One region of the Nonomuraea sp. NPDC049684 genome, then DNA from elsewhere that is predicted to be linked to it. Evidence: riboswitches for the same ligand, from Rfam matches in the RefSeq annotation. Region 1 holds a riboswitch; each other region holds the start of a gene.
What was found. A riboswitch is a leader RNA that binds a small molecule or an ion and turns the genes downstream of it on or off. The one in region 1 is predicted to bind cyclic di-AMP.

Region 1 (4,202 bases):
GGCCGGGCCGTGCGCGCCGCCGGGGTGCCGCGGGAGAAGGTGTTCGTCACCACCAAGCTGTGGAACGGCGATCACGGGCGCGCCGAGCAGGCCTTCGACGAGAGCCTGGCCCGCCTGGGCCTCGACTACGTAGATCTTTTCCTGATCCACTGGCCGGTCCCGCAGCAGGACAGGTACGTGCAGGCCTGGCGGGCGCTGGAGAAGATCTACCGGGACGGCCGGGCCAAGGCCATCGGGGTCTCCAACTTCACGATCGCCACCCTGACCCGGCTGATGGAGGAGACCGACATCACGCCGTCGATCAACCAGATCGAGCTGCACCCGTACTTCCAGCAGCGCGAGATGCGCGCCTTCCACGAGGCCAACGGCATCCTGACCGAGGCGTGGAGCCCGCTCGGGCAGGGCAAGGGGCTGCTGGCCGACCCGGCGCTGCGCGTGCTGTCGGAGAAGTACGGCAAGACGCCCGCCCAGATCGTGCTGCGCTGGCACCTCCAGCTCGGCAACGTGGTGATCCCCAAGTCGGTCACGCCGTCGCGGATCGAGGAGAACATCGACGTGTTCGACTTCATCCTCGACACCGAGGACATGGCGGCCATCGGCGCGATGAACGCGGGGCGGCGGATCGGGCCCGACCCCGACTCGTTCAACCTGACCTGAGCGCTCTACGATCTCGGTCGTGCGAGATTTCACCTGGGGAATAGCGGCGACCGGCGGCATCGCGCGTACCGTGGGGGCGGCCATCGTGGCCGAGCCCGGCATGCGGGTGGCCGCCGTCGGCTCGCGGAGCCCGCTCAGGGCGCGGGCGCTGGCCGACGAGCTGGGCGCGGAGTCGGCCTACGGCTCCTACGAGGCCCTGTGCGCCGATCCGGCCGTCGACGCGATCTACGTCGCCACGCCGCACGCCCAGCACCTGGAGGTGGCCGAGGCGGCCATCGCGGCGGGCAAGTCCGTGCTGTGCGAGAAGCCGCTGGCGGCCGACGTGGCCGACGCCGAGCGCATGGTGGCGCTGGCCCGCGCGGCCGGGGTCTTTCTCATGGAGGCCATGTGGATGCGCTTCAACCCGCTCATCCAGCGGGTGGCGGCCGATCCGCGCTTCGGTGAGATCCGGTCGGTGCGGGCCTCGTTCGGCTTCGCGCTGCCCTACGACCCCGCCCACCGGCTGTGGGCGCCGGAGCTGGGCGGCGGAGCCCTGCTCGACCTGGGGATCTACCCGTTCGGGCTGGCGCAGCTGCTGCTCGGCATGCCCGCGGAGCTGCGGATGGCCGGCTCGCTGGCGCCCAGCGGGGTCGACGCCGAGGCCGGCGGGCTGCTGCTGTACCCGGACGGGCGGCGGGCCCTGGTGGACGTCTCGCTGCTGGCCCATCACGCCAACGACGCGAGCGTGGTGGGCACGACGATGCGGGCCGACATCGCGGCGCCGTTCTGGGCGCCGCGGCGGGTGCTGCTGTCGGGGCCGTCGATGGAGACGGAGGAGCTGGTGCTCGACCCGGCCGACAACGGGTACGCGGGCGAGCTGCGCGAGGTGCGCGCGGCCACGATCGAGGGCCGCACCGAGAGCGCGATCATGCCGCTTGACGAATCCCTTGCCATGATGGGGCTTCTGGCCGAAGCACGGGCACAACTCTCCTAGCTGGACCTTTAGGCATTTGCCACACTCTTGCCCGATGTATTACCTTGTGGGGCATCTCGCGGCAGACGTCCGGTTTGTCCGGCTTTGTCCAACCATCGCAAGACATTTCACAGGATCGTCCTGTGACCGCTGAATCCGCCTCCGGGCGGAACCGGGGACCCACGTCCTTTGGGGTGAATCGGCACTTCGGTGCCGTAGGGCAGCTTCCACGTCCGAACCCGTCAGCTAACCCGGTAAGCGGCATGGAAGCAAGGAGTAATGCCCTCGATGGCCAAGCACCGTCCCATCCGTGCCCCGAAGATCACCTACGCCCACGCCGCGCTCGGCGCGGCCATCCTCGCCTCCGCCATCGGCGCCCACGCCACCGCCGCGGCCGCCGACAGCGCGGGCCCGGCGGCGGCGACCGGCCACTCGGCCGTCGCGCCGCAGGCCGCCGCCCAGACCCGCAAGGCGGAGGAGACCCAGGTCAACGTCACCGCCCAGCAGGTCCTGGCCATGGCCAAGGCCCAGGTCGGCACCTCCGAGAACGCCTACGGCGGCGGCACCAAGTTCCAGAAGTGGTACGCCGACTCCCAGCGCGCCGCCGAGACCATCGCCCGCGACGGCGGCACCCGCGCGATGTACCTGAACGCCCCCTGGTGCTCGATCTTCGTCTCCTGGGTCGGCGAGCACACCGGCGCCCGCCCGCAGGTCGGCTGGGACGCCTGGACCGTGGCCCACGCCAAGTGGTTCGCCGCCAACGACCGCTGGGGAGCCGAGGCCAGGCCCGGAGCCGTGGTCTTCTTCTCCTGGGGCGGCAGCAAGAGCCTGGACGCCATCCAGCACGTCGGCTTCGTCGTCAAGGACAACGGCGACGGCACGATCTCCACGATCGAGGGCAACACCGGCAACGGCAAGGTCGAGGAGCGCGTCCGTCCGAAGTCGCAGGTCGTCGGCTACGGATACCCCCAGTACGCGAGCTGACCTCCCCCCGCTCCGAGCGCGCGTCCCGCACGAGGACGCGCGCTCGCCGCGTCTTCAGGGCCGGACCGCCAGCAGCGAGTACAGGATCGGCAGGTGCGAGTCGCCGAACGGGAACCGGTACCGGCCGTCCGCGCCCTGGGTCAGCAGGCCGCGCGGGTCCATCTCCGTCTCGACGTGCTCGCCCAGCTCGGCCACCGTGAACCCGGCCCGCGCCGCCGCCGTGACGATCTCGCCCACCGAGTGCGGGTACTCGACCGCCTCGTGGGCCTCGGTCACCACCGCGGCGTCGGCGTACGTGCCGGTCACCGTCTCCCGGTGGGCCTGGCCGCCGCCGTAGGGCCAGTCGGCCACCAGCGGGTCGAGCGAGGACACCGTCTCGTAGGCCGGATGCAGGTCGACCAGCACCAGCCGCCCGTCCGGCCGCAGCGCCATGGCCGCGCCGCGCATCCAGGCGTCCAGGTCGCCGATCCAGCACAGCACGCCGTACGTGGCCACCGCCAGGTCGAACCCGCCGGCCAGCGACTCCGGCAGCCGCTGCGTGTCGGCCTCCACGAACGTGGCCGCCAGCCCGGCCCTGTCCGCCAGGTCGCGGGCGCGGGCGACCGCCACCGGGGAGAAGTCGACGCCGGTCACCCGCGCTCCCAGCCGTGCCCAGCTCAGCGTGTCCAGGCCGAAGTGGCACTGGAGGTGGAGCAGGTCCAGGCCGGCGACGTCGCCGGCCAGGCGGCGTTCGAGCGCGTAGAGGGTCTGCCGGCCGGCGAGGAAGGCGTCGACGTCGTAGAACCGGTCGGCGGAGGTGGAGCCGTGGACGCGGGCGCGCTCGTCCCAGAGGGCCCGGTTGGGGACGGGGGCGTCTTGTGCGGGTTGGTGCATGGGGCGAGGATGGCACATCGGCCCCCCGGCCGCACGACCGGTACGGTGCCTGGAGGCGGACGGTCCGCGCCCGCGTGTCGATCCGGCCGGCGCCCGTTCGACGCTTCGGCGAGGCCGGCTCCGCCCGGGGGCCGCGGACGGAAGGGACGGCACGATGAAATTCATGATCGTCGGCAAGGCCAACGGGGAGACCGAGGCCGGGGCGCTGCCCAGCCAGGAGCTCGTCGACAACATGCACGCCTACAACGAGGCGCTGGCCAAGGCGGGGGTGCTGCTGGCCGCCGAAGGGCTCTACCCGAGCTCGCAGGGCGCGCAGATCGCCTACAGCGGCGGCCGGGCCACGGTGATCGACGGCCCGTTCGCCGAGGCCAAGGAGCTGATCGCGGGGTTCTGGCTGATCCAGGTGAAGTCCAGGGAGGAGGCTCTGGAATGGGCCATGCGCGTGCCCGTCCCGGAGGGCTCCGACGGGATCGGCCTGGACGTGTGGCGGGTCTACGACGCCTCCGACGCGCCCGACGCGGCCTCGTCCGACCCGGCGGAGATCGAGCGGGAGAAGGCCATGCGCAGGCGTCTGGACGGGCAGGAGGGCTGACCTCGGCTTGCGGCCCCCGGACGGTGCTGGTGTCATGAGCCGGTGATGGCTTCCGACACCCACCGGGCGATCGAGGCGGTCTGGCGGATCGAGGCGCCCCGGCTCATCGCCGGCCTGGCCGGGCTGGTGCGCGACGTCGGCCTG
Region 2 (4,202 bases), on a different contig from region 1:
GGATGTCCTCGCCGGGACGCTCGCGCCGCAGCGCGATCAGGCGGCGGAAGTAGTCGCGGAACTCGTTCCTGGAACGCTCCGTTTCCGACATGAGGGCATCTGTCAGCATCGGGTCAAGTCCGCGGGCAAGGGCCTCGCTCCATCCGCGGAAGCGGTCGTGGTCCTCCGGCGGCACCCCGAGCATCTCGCTGATCACCATGACCGGCAGCGGGTACGCGAAGCCGGAAATCAGCTCCGCCTCCTCCGGCAGCCGCCCGATCAGGTCGGCGGTGATCGCCTCGATCCGCGGCCTGAGGCGGCCCACCATGCGCGGCGTGAACGCGCGGCTGACCAGAGCGCGCAACCGGGTGTGATCGGGCGGGTCCATGAGCAGGAACGACCTGCCGGGCTGACCTGCCTCTTCCTGCGCGGGCGGGGACGTTCCGTGACCGAACCCGGGGTCGCGCAGCACGGCCGCGCACAGCTCGTACGTGGTCACGACGAGCAGCCCGCCGCGCGTTCTGAAGATCGGCCCGGCGGCTCGCAGCTCGCGATATCGGACGTACGGATCGCGCACAAATTGCGGATCCGAGGGATCAAAACCCAGCACGTCGGTGGCGCTCATCGGAGGTGGAACCGGGCCGCCGAATTGATCGTTTGGACCGTTCATAGCGGACCACGGCGTGCCAACATATGCGGAGTACGTCACATATAAGCGATCATGTCAATAGCACTGGTCAAGGGCGCCGATTGTTGCGCTTGACGACCTTTCCGCGATGCGTTTACCTTCACCGAGACGAGCGGCTTGCTTCGCCTGAAAGGTCCGAGTTCTGCTGTTGGGGGAGGGCTCCCGGTGGATGTGCTCACAGAAGGCGTTGAGCTGAGCCACGCGGATTTGGCGTTACTGGCCGAGCTGGCCAGGGGGGTGACCGTCGATCGGGTCGGCAGGCGGCTGGATATCAGCGGACGGACCGTACGACGCAGGCTGAGGGGCATCTGCGACCGCATCGGCGTGGCCACGGCGATCGAGGCCGTGGCGTGGGCGGCCCGCCGCCAGCTCATCTGACGGCGCTCATCGGAACGGCGCTCGGCGAGGGGGCGCTGGACGAAGGGCCGCTGGGTGGAGGGCCGCTGGACGAAGCGGCCCTGGACGAAGTGGCGCTGGGTGAAGGGGCGCGCTGGTCAGTCCGCGATGCGCACGCCGCCGGCGAACGGCCGTCCGCCGATCGGGGCGACCCGCACGACGTCACCCGTACGCGGGGCGTGGACCATCATGCCGCCGCCGATGTAGATGCCGACGTGGTGCAGGTCGCTGTAGAAGAACACCAGGTCGCCGGGGCGAAGCTGGTCGCGGCTGACGTGCGTGCCGGCCGTCCACTGGTCGCCGGTGTAGTGGGGGAGCGAGATGCCCACGCGCTGGTAGGCGGCCATCACCAGGCCGGAGCAGTCGTAGGAGCGCGGCCCTTCGGCGCCCCACACGTACGGCTTGAGCTGCTGGGTGAGGGCCCACTTGACCGCCTGGGCCGCCTTGCCGTCGCCGATGACCGGCAGGTTGACGCGTACGGCCCGGGTGCCGGGACGGCCCGCCTCGCCGACGGCCCGCCGGTAGAGGTTGCTCTCGACCTTGGTGACCAGCTTGGTGATCTTCGAGCGCTTGCTCTCCAGATCGGTGACGATCTTCTGCACCTCGGCGATGCGGGTCTTGGCGCCGGCCCTGGCCCGCTCGGCGGCCTCCATGGCCCTGGCGAGCTGGTTGACCTCCTCGCCCTGCTGCTGTTCGAGCGCGTACGTGGTCGCGGCCCGGTCGAGGAAGGTCTCGGGGTCGCCGGACTGGGCGAAGGCCAGGGCCTTGTCCAGGCCGCCGGTGATGTAGGCGTTCTGGGCGAGCAGCGAGGCCCTGGCGCGCCTGGCGGCCAGGTCGGACTCGCTGGTGGCCAGGATCTTCTGGGCGGAGTCGTTGGCCTTCTGGGCGGCCTTCAGCCGTTCGCGCTGCTCGTTGTACTGCTCGGCCAGCGTCTCGATCTCTTCGTGCAGCTTCTCCACCTGGTCGGAGAGCTCGGAGAGCGACGGCTTCGGGTCGGCGGCGGCGGAACCGACGGGGACGGCGAACAGCATCGCGGCGACGGTGACGCCGATGACGCCGAGGCGGCGTGCGCGCCTGGCCTGCTCCAGGGGGCGGGCGTGCCTGCCCCCGGACGTCCCCGAGCGGTCGAACGTCCGCTTCACCAACCGAGCTCCTCTCATCGACGCCGGCCGGGTTAGCTGACGGGTTCGGGCCGGAGCAGCCCTACCGAGATGGTCGGATTCACCCCAAGTGGTGGCGCCAGGTGCTCGCCGCCGTTGGTTCCCCGGCTTCCCTTGCGGGAATTGGGCGTGTCTTTCCGCGCGCATTACGCGGAGAACATCGTCGCTGGACACTAATGCACTCCGGGTTCACGCTCAACCGGAACTGCCGAGTCTGTAGAGGTTTCACAACTGAAGGGTCACAAGGTGATCTCGTGGGTAGCCGTACGGAAGCGGGCTTCTGCACCTTTTGTCCAGCATTCGGGGTGCTGAGGTCTGGAGGAAAGCTCCAAGTCGGCTCGTGTTCACCTGACCACGGGATGTGATGAGATGCCCGAGACGTGGGATTTAGGGCCGAGCCGTAATGAGATCTGTACTCTGGAGAGCCATGGAGCAGGTGGCCGAAGTGGCAGTCCCCGAGACCGCGGTCGTGGTCAGGCGTGCGCGCACGCCCGACGTGCGTGCGATCAGGCGTCTCGTGGACACCTACGCGGGCGCGGGGCCGCGGCTCCTGGAGAAGGCCACGGTCACGCTGTACGAGGACGTCCAGGAGTTCTGGGTGGCCGAGCGGAGCGGGGAGGTCGTCGGCTGCGGCGCGCTCCATGTGCTCTGGGAGGACCTCGCCGAGGTCCGTACGGTGGCCGTCGATCCCGCGTGCCGGGGGCTGGGGGTCGGGCGGCGGATCGTCTCGGCACTCGTCCGGCAGGCGAAGGATCTGGGGCTGCGGCGTGTATTCTGTCTGACTTTTGAGGTCGACTTCTTCGCGAGGCACGGTTTCCGTCCCATCCAGGGCACACCGGTCTCACCCGAGGTCTACGCCGAGTTGCTGGCCTCGTACGACGAGGGTGTGGCGGAGTTCCTTGATCTGGAACACGTCAAACCGAACACCCTTGGCAACACCCGCATGCTGCTGCATCTGACATCGGGTGACGCGGACCTTGACCCCTTGGAAAGGTGATTGTTGATACCTATGTCGATACGTTGGGCAGCACAGGCATGTGTCCTGACACGTGCCACATGCGCACTCGAAGCGAGGTGACACGGTGAGCACCGGACAGCCGCCGTACCCACAGGACGATTCCGGCGAGAACCCCGAGTACGGGCAGCACCACGGCCGTCGGCCCGGTGAGCCCGACCCGGACGTGACTGTGGTCGGCTACCGGGCGGACGATGCCTTCGGCCAGCCCCCATACGGTCAGCAGCAGCAACAGGGCTATGGCCAGCAACAGCAGTACGGCCAGCAACAGCAGCAGTACGGCCAGCAGCAGGGCTACGGCCAGCAGCCCCAGTACGGCCAGCAGGCCGGCACGGGTCAGCAGGGCTACGGCCAGCAGCAGGGTTACGGTCAGCAGCCGCAGTCCTCGGGCCAGCAGTACACGCAGCCCGGCTACGGCCAGGAGGCCCAGTACGGCCAGCAGGCCGCCTCGGGCCAGCAGGGCTATGGCCAGCAGCAGGGTTACGGTCAGCAGCCGCAGTCCTCGGGCCAGCAGTACACGCAGCCCGGCTACGGCCAGGAGGCCCAGTACGGCCAGCAGGGTTACGGCCAGCAGCCCCCCTCCGGCCAGCAGTACGCCCAGCCCGGCTACGGCCAGCAGGCCGCCTCCGGTCAGCAGGGCTATGGCCAGGAGGCCCAGTACGGCCAGCAGGCCGGCTCGGGTCAGCAGGGCTACGGCCAGGACGCCCAGTACGGCCAGCAGGCCGCGTCGGGTCAGCAGGGCTACGGCCAGCAGCCCCAGTACGGCCAGCAGCCGCAGTCGCAGCCCGACTACGGTCAGCAGCAGGGCTACGGCCAGCAGCCGCAGTCCTCCGGCCAGCAGTACGCCCAGCCCGGCTACGGCCAGCAGGCCGCCTCCGGTCAGCAGGGCTACGGCCAGGAGGCCCAGTACGGCCAGCAGGGCTACGGCCAGCAGCCGCAGTCCGACTACGGCCAGCAGCAGGGC
Region 3 (4,202 bases), on a different contig from region 1:
GCACCGCCGGGTTCGTGGCCTTCTACGCCGCGGGCCCCACGATCGTCCTCACGGTTCTGGCGGGACCCGGCGCCAACGTCGGGCTCCTCCGGCTGGAGGGCAGGAAGACGGCGGCCGCCGTGGCCGCCGTGGCACGCAAACACTGACCATCCCCACCGAAGCGGAGGAAAGCATGGCAGGCATGGACGTCTCCCTCAAAGAGATGATGAGCATCGACGGCACGATCGGCGCGGCGATCGTCGACCACGGCAGCGGCATGGCGCTCGGCACGCTCGGCGGCTCGAAGGAGCTGGACCTGCAGGTCGCGGCGGCGGGCAACACCGAGGTCATCAAGGCCAAACTGCGCACGATGGACTCGCTGGGCCTCAAGGACGGCATCGAGGACATCCTGATCACGCTGACCGCCCAGTACCACATCATCCGGCCGCTGACCGGCCGCAGCGGCAAGGGCCTGTTCCTGTACCTGGCCCTCGACCGCAACCGGGCCAACCTGGCCCTGGCCCGGCACATGCTCAAGGTCATCGAGGAGAAACTGGAGCTCTGAGCGCCGTCCCACGGTTCACGGCGGGTCGGGACGGCGGGGTCCGGCGGCGGGTCACGCGGCGGGGTCAGGTGGCGGGCTGCGGCCGCGCAGGCGCCGCCGAGCCGGTGTGGGCGGTGATCTCGGCGACGATCGCGGGCCAGAGGGCGCGGGGCAGGTCGTGGCCCATGCCCGGGTAGGTGACCAGGCGGGCGCCCGGGATGGCGGCGGCCGTGGCCCGCCCGCCGGCGAGCGGCACGAGCTGGTCGTCCTCGCCGTGGATGACCAGCGCGGGCACCGTCAGCCCGCCCAGCGCGGACGTGCGGTCGCCCGAGGCCATGATGGCGGCGAGCTGGCGGGCCGTGCCGGCCGGGTCGTGGCAGCGGTCGAAGGCGAGCCCGGCCAGCCTGGTGACGCGTTCGCGGTCCAGCTCCCAGCCGGGGGACCCGAGCACGGCCCAGGTCGTCAGCGCGCCGGCGACGACCCCCTCGCGGTCGGTCGCGGGCTTGGCGAAGAGCACCGCGGCGGCCGCCTCGGTCGGCGGGGCCGCCTGCGGGCTGGGCGTGGACATGATCGAGGTCAGGCTCAGCACCCGGGCGGGGTGCCGGATGGCCAGCGCCTGGGCGATCATCCCGCCCATCGAGGCGCCGACGACGTGCGCGGCGGGCAGGCCCAGGACGTCCATGAGCCCGGCGCTGTCGTCGGCCAGGTCGTCCAGCACGTACGGCGAGGGCGCGCCCCATGCGGGCACGCCCTCGTCGTGGAGATGGGTGGACAGGCCCGCGTCGCGGTTGTCGAACCTGACGACGTGGTGCCCCTGCTCGGCCAGGAGTTCGCAGAACTCGTCGTCCCAGTGGATGAGCTGGGCGCCGAGTCCCATGATGAGCAGGAGGGGCCTGCCCGCGGGTGAGCCGAAGCTCTCGTAGGCGATCTCGATGCCGTTGGCGGCTGCGCGCTGGATCACAGCGACCAGAATGTCATTCTGGTCGCGAGGCGTAAAGAGCGGTCTGTCCGCAGATCAGTCGTTGAGGAGCTTGCGCAGGCGCTCGCCGCCGAGCACCACGCCGCCGCCGGCCAGCACCAGCACGCCGGCCATCACGGTGCCGCCCATCGCGACGGTCTTCCCGACCTGGCCGCCGGCCGAACCGGCCGCGTCCTCGGCGTTGTCGGCGGGCTCGTCGGCCAGCACCTTGGGGGGCTCGGCGGGGTTGGCGTCGAACCTGCTCCACGCGCCGCTGGAGAAGGCCACGGGGTAGTTCTTCTTGCCCTTGCCGTCGCCCCACTTGGTGATGACGTAGTCGATCTTGATGTGGCCCCGGCCGCCGTTGCCGTCCACGCCGAGCGTGTCGGGGTTGAAGGTGCCGCCGGTCAGCTCGGCGAAGGTCTTGGCGTCGAGGTCGAGCATGACGCCACGGCTGGAGGGCTCGCCGGGGCCGCGGTCGCCCACGAAGAACGGCATCTTCTTGCCGTTGTAGGTCACGTAGCCCTCGGTCATGAGGGGCCAGCTCGGGCTGGCGGCCAGGCCCTTCTGCATGGGCTTGCCGCTGGCGGGGAGGCCGGTGTCGCCGGCCCGGCCGGAGGAGTCGTCCCAGAAGTAGGAGGCCTTCGTGGAACCCTTGAGCAGGATCTTCTGGTCGTCGCCGGTGTCGGCGTGGGCGCCGGTGGCGGAGATCGTCAGCGCGCCCATGGCGGACACGGACAACAGGGCGAGAGAGCGCAGGCCAAATCGAGACATGAAGCAGTGAAGTCCTTCGCGAGGGGACAGGGGGAACGCGCGTGACTACGGTGCGTAACCGGGCAGAGCGCCGAAGAGGTGGTTACGCGGCGCGTGGGGGAAGTCAGGGAAGAGACCGCTCAGCAGGCGGTCGTCACTACACTGTCCGGGGGTACGACGAGGTGGTACATGCGTGAAGTCCTCTCCATCTCGCCTACCGGGTTAGCTGACGGGTTCGGGCGTGGAGATGCCCTACCGGCACGTGGCCGGATTCACCCCAATGAGATGGGTCCCCGGTTCCCGACGAGTCGGGATTCGGCGCCAGCTGTCGCCCCTCTCCTGGTAGGGACTACGCCACCAGCTGGTAATTGGTTAAGACCGTACCCAGAGATTCGGACAAATACAAACGAATCGTCATGAACCGGGTAAAGATCTACCTATCGCGGTAAAGAGAAAGGGGGCACGGCATGCCGTACCCCCTGCTAAAACGGGCCTTTCAGCCGCCGCTCTTGCGCCTGAAGGATCTTTTACTCGCTGCCGGACCGTGCGCCCCGTGGATCTTCGACGGGTCGACGCCCCTGCCACCCGCGGCCGAGTCGGCCTGCTGCCCGCGCTTGCGTTCCAACGCCTCGCGGAACTTGCGCTTCATCTCGTCCTCGGGAGTCTCGCTGACTTCCGGCTCCGGTGTTTCCGCCATGAGGACCTCCTGGTTCTGGGGACATCCACAGCTTCGCACGACGTCGCTTACGACGCGAAACCGGCCTCCACTCTGCTTTCCGCCGCGGGCGCCTGCTCCAGCCGCCTGCCGGGCATCATGACCAGCGCGACCAGGGCGATCACCGCGCCCGCCACGCCCAGCGACGGGATGACCACGGCCGCCGCCGAGGCGTGCGCGGCCGCGAGCCCGTGGACCGGCGCGTCCGTGGTGATGACCGACGTGTACGCGGTGCCGGCCAGCGCCAGCGCCACCGAGCCGCCGATCTGCCGGAAGAAGGTGAGGTTGGCCGAGGCCGTGCCGATGTACCGCGGCGCGACGGCCTGCTGCACGGCCACGGTCAGCCCCGACAGCATCGGCCCCATGCCGAGCCCGAGCAGCGCCATCCACCCGGCCAGCAGCAGGCCGTCGGTGCGCACGGTGAGGTTCAGGCACAGCAGGCTGCCGGCCGCCAGCAGGAACGGCGCCCCGACCAGCCACGGCTTGTACGTGCGCGTCCTGGACATCAGCGTGCCCATGAGCGCGCTGCCCGCCACCATGGCCAGCGTCATCGGGTAGATCCTCAGCCCGGACTCGGTGGCGCTGACGCCCAGCGCCTGCTGGAAGTAGCGCGGCAGGAACACCACGCCGGCGTACATGCAGAAGGCGGTGACGAAGGAGGTCGCGTTGACCAGCGTGTACGTGCGGTCCCGGAACAGGTGCATCGGCATGACCGGGTTCGCCGCCCGCAGTTCGACCAGCACGAACGCGGCCAGCAGGACCAGCGCCAGCAGGATCGGCCCGGCCACGGGCGGGGACGTCCAGGCGTTGCCGTCCAGGCCCTTCTCGGTCAGGCCGAGCAGCAGGGCGCTGATGGCCACGCTGAACACGGCGATGCCCGCGTAGTCCGGCCGGCCTTCGCCGCCGGTGCCCGGACGGAACGGCAGCCGCAGCACCACGATCGCGATCAGCACGATCCCGAGCGGCACGTTCACGTAGAACGCCCACCGCCAGCTCGCGTGGTCGGTGAACAACCCGCCCAGGAAGGGCCCGGCCAGGTACGTCAAAGCCATCACGCCGCCGAGTGCGCCCTGCACGCGGGCGCCGTTGCGTCCGGGCGGGAACATCTCCATCACCAGGGCCAGCGACAGCGGCAGCAGCGCGCCCGCGCCCAGCCCCTGCACGGCGCGGAAGGCGATGAGCTGGGTCATGTCCTGGGCGAGCCCGCACAACGCCGATCCGACGACGAACACCGACATCCCGACGAGCAGCAG
Region 4 (4,202 bases), on a different contig from region 1:
GTCGTCCGTGTCCGCGGGGGGCTGGGGGGCGCGGGTGGCGTGGGGGCGGTCGTCGGGGGTTGCGGGCTGGGGGTGGCGGGGGTCCTCGGTGTCGGGGTCGGCGTCCGCGTCGGGGCGGGCGTCCGGATCGTCCGGGTCGTCGGGGTGGCCCGGGGATTCGGGGGGCTGGTTGGTGCCGGACGGCTCCTGCGGCGCGCCGTCGCCGGGCCGGTCGCCGCCGCCGCCGTCCCTGATGGCCACACCGCCGCCGTGTGCCGCCGCGACCGCCGTGCCGGGCTCGTCGGCCCCTGCGGCGACCGCTCCGGCGGGCTCGTCCCCTTCCCGGGGCGGGTCGTTCCGCTCGCTCATCTGCCTCCCCTTCACGCGAGCTGCTGTCGTACGTACTCGCGCCACCGTGCCGCCAGCGTCTCGGCGGTGAGCCCCACGGAGGCGAGCGCCTGATCGACGCCGGCCACGCGGGCATCACGGTAGAGCCGTACCAGGGTCCCGTCACCGAACCGGTCTGCGAGGAAGCGACACGCCATCCAGGCCTCCTGGTACGCCCGCGCGAGCCGTCCGGGATCGGCGGCCGTGGGGGCGAAAGCCGCAGGTCCGGGCAACTCGCTCGGCAGCCGCCCTGCCCGTACGTCGGCGGCGAGTTCGGCGGCGGCCGTCCCGGCGGGGAGCCCGGCGTCGCGGTAGGCCACGTAGTCGGCGAACCCCTCGTACAGCCAGACGGGCAGCCGGTCGGTGCCCGCGGCGACGTGGGTGAGCTCATGGGTGAGGACGACGTCGCGTCCCGTGGGGGTGAGCCGGGCGAAGGAGCCGGGCACGACGATCACCCTGGCGCCGTCGGCCACCGCGGCCAGGCCGTCGAGCGGGCCCGTGCTCGCCAGGCGGGCCGCCTCGGCGTCGGAGTCGGGCACGACGACCAGCGCGCGTACCGGCCGGCCGAGCACCGCGGACACCCGCCGTCCTGCGAGGTCCGCGCGGCGGGCCAGATCGGCCAGCAGGCCGGGGTCGGCGCGGTGCCCCACGACCACGGACCGCGCGCCGCGGGCCACCCGACCGCCGTCGCTCCACAACCCGCGCGCCCCGGCGGGCAGGACGGCGGCGGGCGGCGCGTCGGCGACCACGAGAACCGCCGTCGCCAGCAGCAGGACCGAAAGGAGCCGGCGCGGACCGCGGAGGGACGGACGCACCTGCGAGGACACGGCCCGATGCTAGTAGGTCCACGCCCCTCCCTGCCCCTCCAAGAGACCGGCCCCCGCACGAGACCGCCCCTTCACGAGACCGGCCCCCGCGCGAGAACGGCCCCTTCATGGGGCCGGGCATGCGACAGGCCCCGGCCCGGACCGGGGAGGGTCCGGGCGGGGCCCGTTGTCACGCGCCGGGACGCACCGCGCCGACGAACGACGACTTCCGCCATCCGCCCAGTTTGTCGATGCGCACCCGTTCGCCGGTCCGCGGCGAATGGACCATCTTGCCGTGGCCGACGTACATGCCGACGTGGCCCAGCCCGTTGAAGAACATCAGGTCGCCCGGCTTGAGATTGCGCCAGGAGACCTTGCGCTTGATGCGGGCGAACTGGCTGCTCGCCACGCGAGGGAGTCGCACCCCGGCCTTCTTCCAGGCGTACTGGACGAGTCCGGAGCAGTCGAACGCACCAGGGCCCGTGGCCCCGTACCGGTACGGGTCGCCGACCTGGTGCCTGGCGACGGCGACGGCCCTGCGGGCCTTCGACGTCTGCCGGGCGGCTCTGGCCGCCTTGGCCGACCTGACGGTCTTCGCCGACCTGGCCGACCTTGCGGTGGCCGCCTTGGCGGTGCTGGACACCGCGGTGAGCCTGGCGGCCGATTCGCTCACCGTCTGCGCCCCGGCCGGCACGGCATGGAGAACCGCACCTCCGGCCGTCACGGTCATCGTGAGTGCGACGCCCCTCAGGGCAAGACGGGACAGACGGGGGTTATGCAGGGAGGTAGACAGGATTTCTCCTTGTGTCTTCCACGAACGCCTACCGGGTTAGCTGACGGATTCGGGCCTGGAAGTCGCCCTACGGCGCGATGACGCGCCGATTCACCCCTGATCCCGGGGGATTACGGGATCTTTGGGTCCCCGGCTCCGTGCCTCCTGGCTGCACGGACTCGGCAGGTCGCCGCCCGATGGTTGTGCCTGAACGGGGATATCGGCGGCGACCGCTGGATTTTTATCTGGTCCGCATCGGGGTTCCGATGTCGATTCGCGGTGCGCATGGCTTGCTGACCGCGACGCCAGAAACTACGCCGAAGGTTCAAGATTTGGCAAAGGGAGACACGGCCTGTAAAGATCAGATAAAGGTGTAAGTAAAGGGTGAAACCCCTGTTGGAGCCGAGGGTTCCGTTACCGGTTTGTGACCCTTCTCACACTTCACGGCACACCCGATTGTCAGGGCCCTTTCACCCCGTTTGTCCCGTTCGTCCCAACGGTCGCGGGCACGCCGAAGCGGCCCGCGATTCCGGTCGCGGACAGTCCCCGGAGGGGATTCAGGGGCGGATCGCTCCGACGAGGGGGCGGCCGTAGTCGGCGAGGCGGACGACCTTGACGACGTCGCCCGTCTGCGGCGCATGGACGATCTTGCCACCGCCCGCGTAGATGCTGACGTGCCCGAGCCCCTCGCTGAAGATGAGGTCCCCCGGCTGGAGGTCCTTGAGGTCCACCTTGCGGCTCGCGCCCCAGGCCCACTGCTGCCACGTCGTACGCGGCAGCGAGACTCCGGCGGCCCGCCAGGCGGCCTGCGTCAGCCCTGAGCAGTCGTAGCCGCGCGGGCCCGTGCCTCCGTAGATGTACGGCTTGCCCACCTGGGCGAAGGCGAAGCCCAGGACGGCGGCCGCGCTGCCCGAGGCCGGACCGGTGTACTTGATGCCGGTGCTGTTGGGGTTGCCCGGGTTGTAGGCCCCCAGCTTGTCCAGGAGCTTCTTCTGCTGGCCGACCAGCTTCAGCACCTCGGCCCGCTCCCGCTGGACGGCGTCCCGCTCCTTGTCGGCGTCGGCGAGCGCGGTCTCGGCGTTGTCGCGCTCGGCCTTGAGCCCCTTGTTCTCGCGGTCGAACGCGGCCAGCTTCTCCAGCCGCTCGCGCGAGAGCTGCCCGGCCATGGCCAGCCCGGCCAGCAGGTTCTCGGGGTCGTTGACGCCGACCATGCCGGGCAGCGAGGTGACGTCCCCGCCCAGCTTGTACGAGTCCACCGCCACCCTGATGATCTCGGCACGGAGGTCGGCGACCGTCTGCAGCTTCTGCTTGTAGCGGTCGTTCAGCCTGGTGTAGGCGTCCTTGGCCTTCTTGTAGTTCTCGGTCGCCGTGTTGTACCGGTCGACGACCTTGTCGGCCTTGTCGTTCAGCTTCTCCAGCTTGGCCTTGGCCTGTTTGAGGGTGGGCTTGGGATCAGCGAGCGCCGCACCCATCGGGACCGTCATCAGTCCGATCGCGAGACCCGCGGCCACCGTCACCCGGCCAAACCTCACAGCGTCGCCTCCCAGGGATTACACCTGGGGCGAAATAGTACAGAAGTGGCGGGTGGGGTCTCGCCAATAGTGCTAATTCGTAACTTATGCGCGGCCCAACCGGCGCAGCAGCAGACCGGACGGAACCGGTCTGGCTCCCATCCGGCGGACGGACTCGGCGACCTCGCGGTCGGAGGAGACGACGGCGATGGCCCGGCCGGGCGGCTCGGCCCGGACGAGCTGGCGGATCAGGTCGTCGGCGATCTCCCCCGGCGCGCTGAACAGCACCCGCACCCCGCGCGGCGCCACCACCTGCACCGGCGCGTTGAGCTCGGCGCCGTCGAAGATCACCGTCACCTCGACCCGGGTCTGGGCGACCAGCCCGCCGAGGCCGGTCATCAGCCGGTTGCGCTGGTCGGCGAGGGTGAGCGTGCCGTAGCCGGTCTTCGTGACGTTGTAGCCGTCGATGATCAGGTGGACCTGCGGCAGCGCCAGGAGCTGGTCGAGGAGCTGCGGGTCGTCGTCGGCCAGGGCCCGGGCGGGCACGCCGCGCACCCCCGGGCGCTCGCCGGTGCTGGCCGCGACCGAGTCGGCGGGACGGCTGATCGTGGTGGGCAGCGCCAGCTCCCTGCGCAGCCCGGCCGAGGCGTCCTGGAGGGCGTCGAGCAGCACCCTGATGCGGGCGTCCTCGATGCTGCGGCCCTCGCGGGCGGCCCGGCGGGAGGCTTCGAGCTGCCTCTCCACGTC

Region 2: it holds a riboswitch for cyclic di-AMP, as region 1 does, so the genes downstream of both, ACIBST_RS38640 (NlpC/P60 family protein) here and ACIBST_RS00860 (CHAP domain-containing protein) in region 1, are expected to answer to the same signal.
Region 3: it holds a riboswitch for cyclic di-AMP, as region 1 does, so the genes downstream of both, ACIBST_RS15775 (hypothetical protein) here and ACIBST_RS00860 (CHAP domain-containing protein) in region 1, are expected to answer to the same signal.
Region 4: it holds a riboswitch for cyclic di-AMP, as region 1 does, so the genes downstream of both, ACIBST_RS12140 (C40 family peptidase) here and ACIBST_RS00860 (CHAP domain-containing protein) in region 1, are expected to answer to the same signal.

What each region holds. Positions count from the first base shown of each region.
Region 1 is NZ_JBITLO010000001.1:188,208-192,409, forward strand. Features, by position in the region: gene ACIBST_RS00850 (aldo/keto reductase) at 1-657, shown strand, start outside; gene ACIBST_RS00855 (Gfo/Idh/MocA family protein) at 677-1,630, shown strand; cyclic di-AMP (ydaO/yuaA leader) riboswitch at 1,748-1,885, shown strand; gene ACIBST_RS00860 (CHAP domain-containing protein) at 1,898-2,593, shown strand; gene ACIBST_RS00865 (class I SAM-dependent methyltransferase) at 2,648-3,466, opposite strand; gene ACIBST_RS00870 (YciI family protein) at 3,621-4,058, shown strand; gene ACIBST_RS00875 (RNA polymerase sigma factor) at 4,104-4,202, shown strand, end outside.
Region 2 is NZ_JBITLO010000016.1:61,598-65,799, forward strand. Features, by position in the region: gene ACIBST_RS38630 (cytochrome P450) at 1-556, opposite strand, end outside; gene ACIBST_RS38635 (LuxR C-terminal-related transcriptional regulator) at 833-1,045, shown strand; gene ACIBST_RS38640 (NlpC/P60 family protein) at 1,162-2,205, opposite strand; cyclic di-AMP (ydaO/yuaA leader) riboswitch at 2,212-2,363, opposite strand; gene ACIBST_RS38645 (amino-acid N-acetyltransferase) at 2,651-3,220, shown strand; gene ACIBST_RS38650 (RDD family protein) at 3,306-4,202, shown strand, end outside.
Region 3 is NZ_JBITLO010000004.1:379,822-384,023, forward strand. Features, by position in the region: gene ACIBST_RS15760 (roadblock/LC7 domain-containing protein) at 1-146, shown strand, start outside; gene ACIBST_RS15765 (hypothetical protein) at 173-544, shown strand; gene ACIBST_RS15770 (alpha/beta fold hydrolase) at 609-1,484, opposite strand; gene ACIBST_RS15775 (hypothetical protein) at 1,539-2,255, opposite strand; cyclic di-AMP (ydaO/yuaA leader) riboswitch at 2,431-2,565, opposite strand; gene ACIBST_RS15780 (DUF5302 domain-containing protein) at 2,731-2,931, opposite strand; gene ACIBST_RS15785 (MDR family MFS transporter) at 2,979-4,202, opposite strand, start outside.
Region 4 is NZ_JBITLO010000003.1:396,904-401,105, reverse strand. Features, by position in the region: gene ACIBST_RS12150 (M48 family metallopeptidase) at 1-348, opposite strand, end outside; gene ACIBST_RS12145 (hypothetical protein) at 360-1,193, opposite strand; gene ACIBST_RS12140 (C40 family peptidase) at 1,363-1,845, opposite strand; cyclic di-AMP (ydaO/yuaA leader) riboswitch at 1,976-2,139, opposite strand; gene ACIBST_RS12135 (NlpC/P60 family protein) at 2,502-3,428, opposite strand; gene ACIBST_RS12130 (NYN domain-containing protein) at 3,561-4,202, opposite strand, start outside.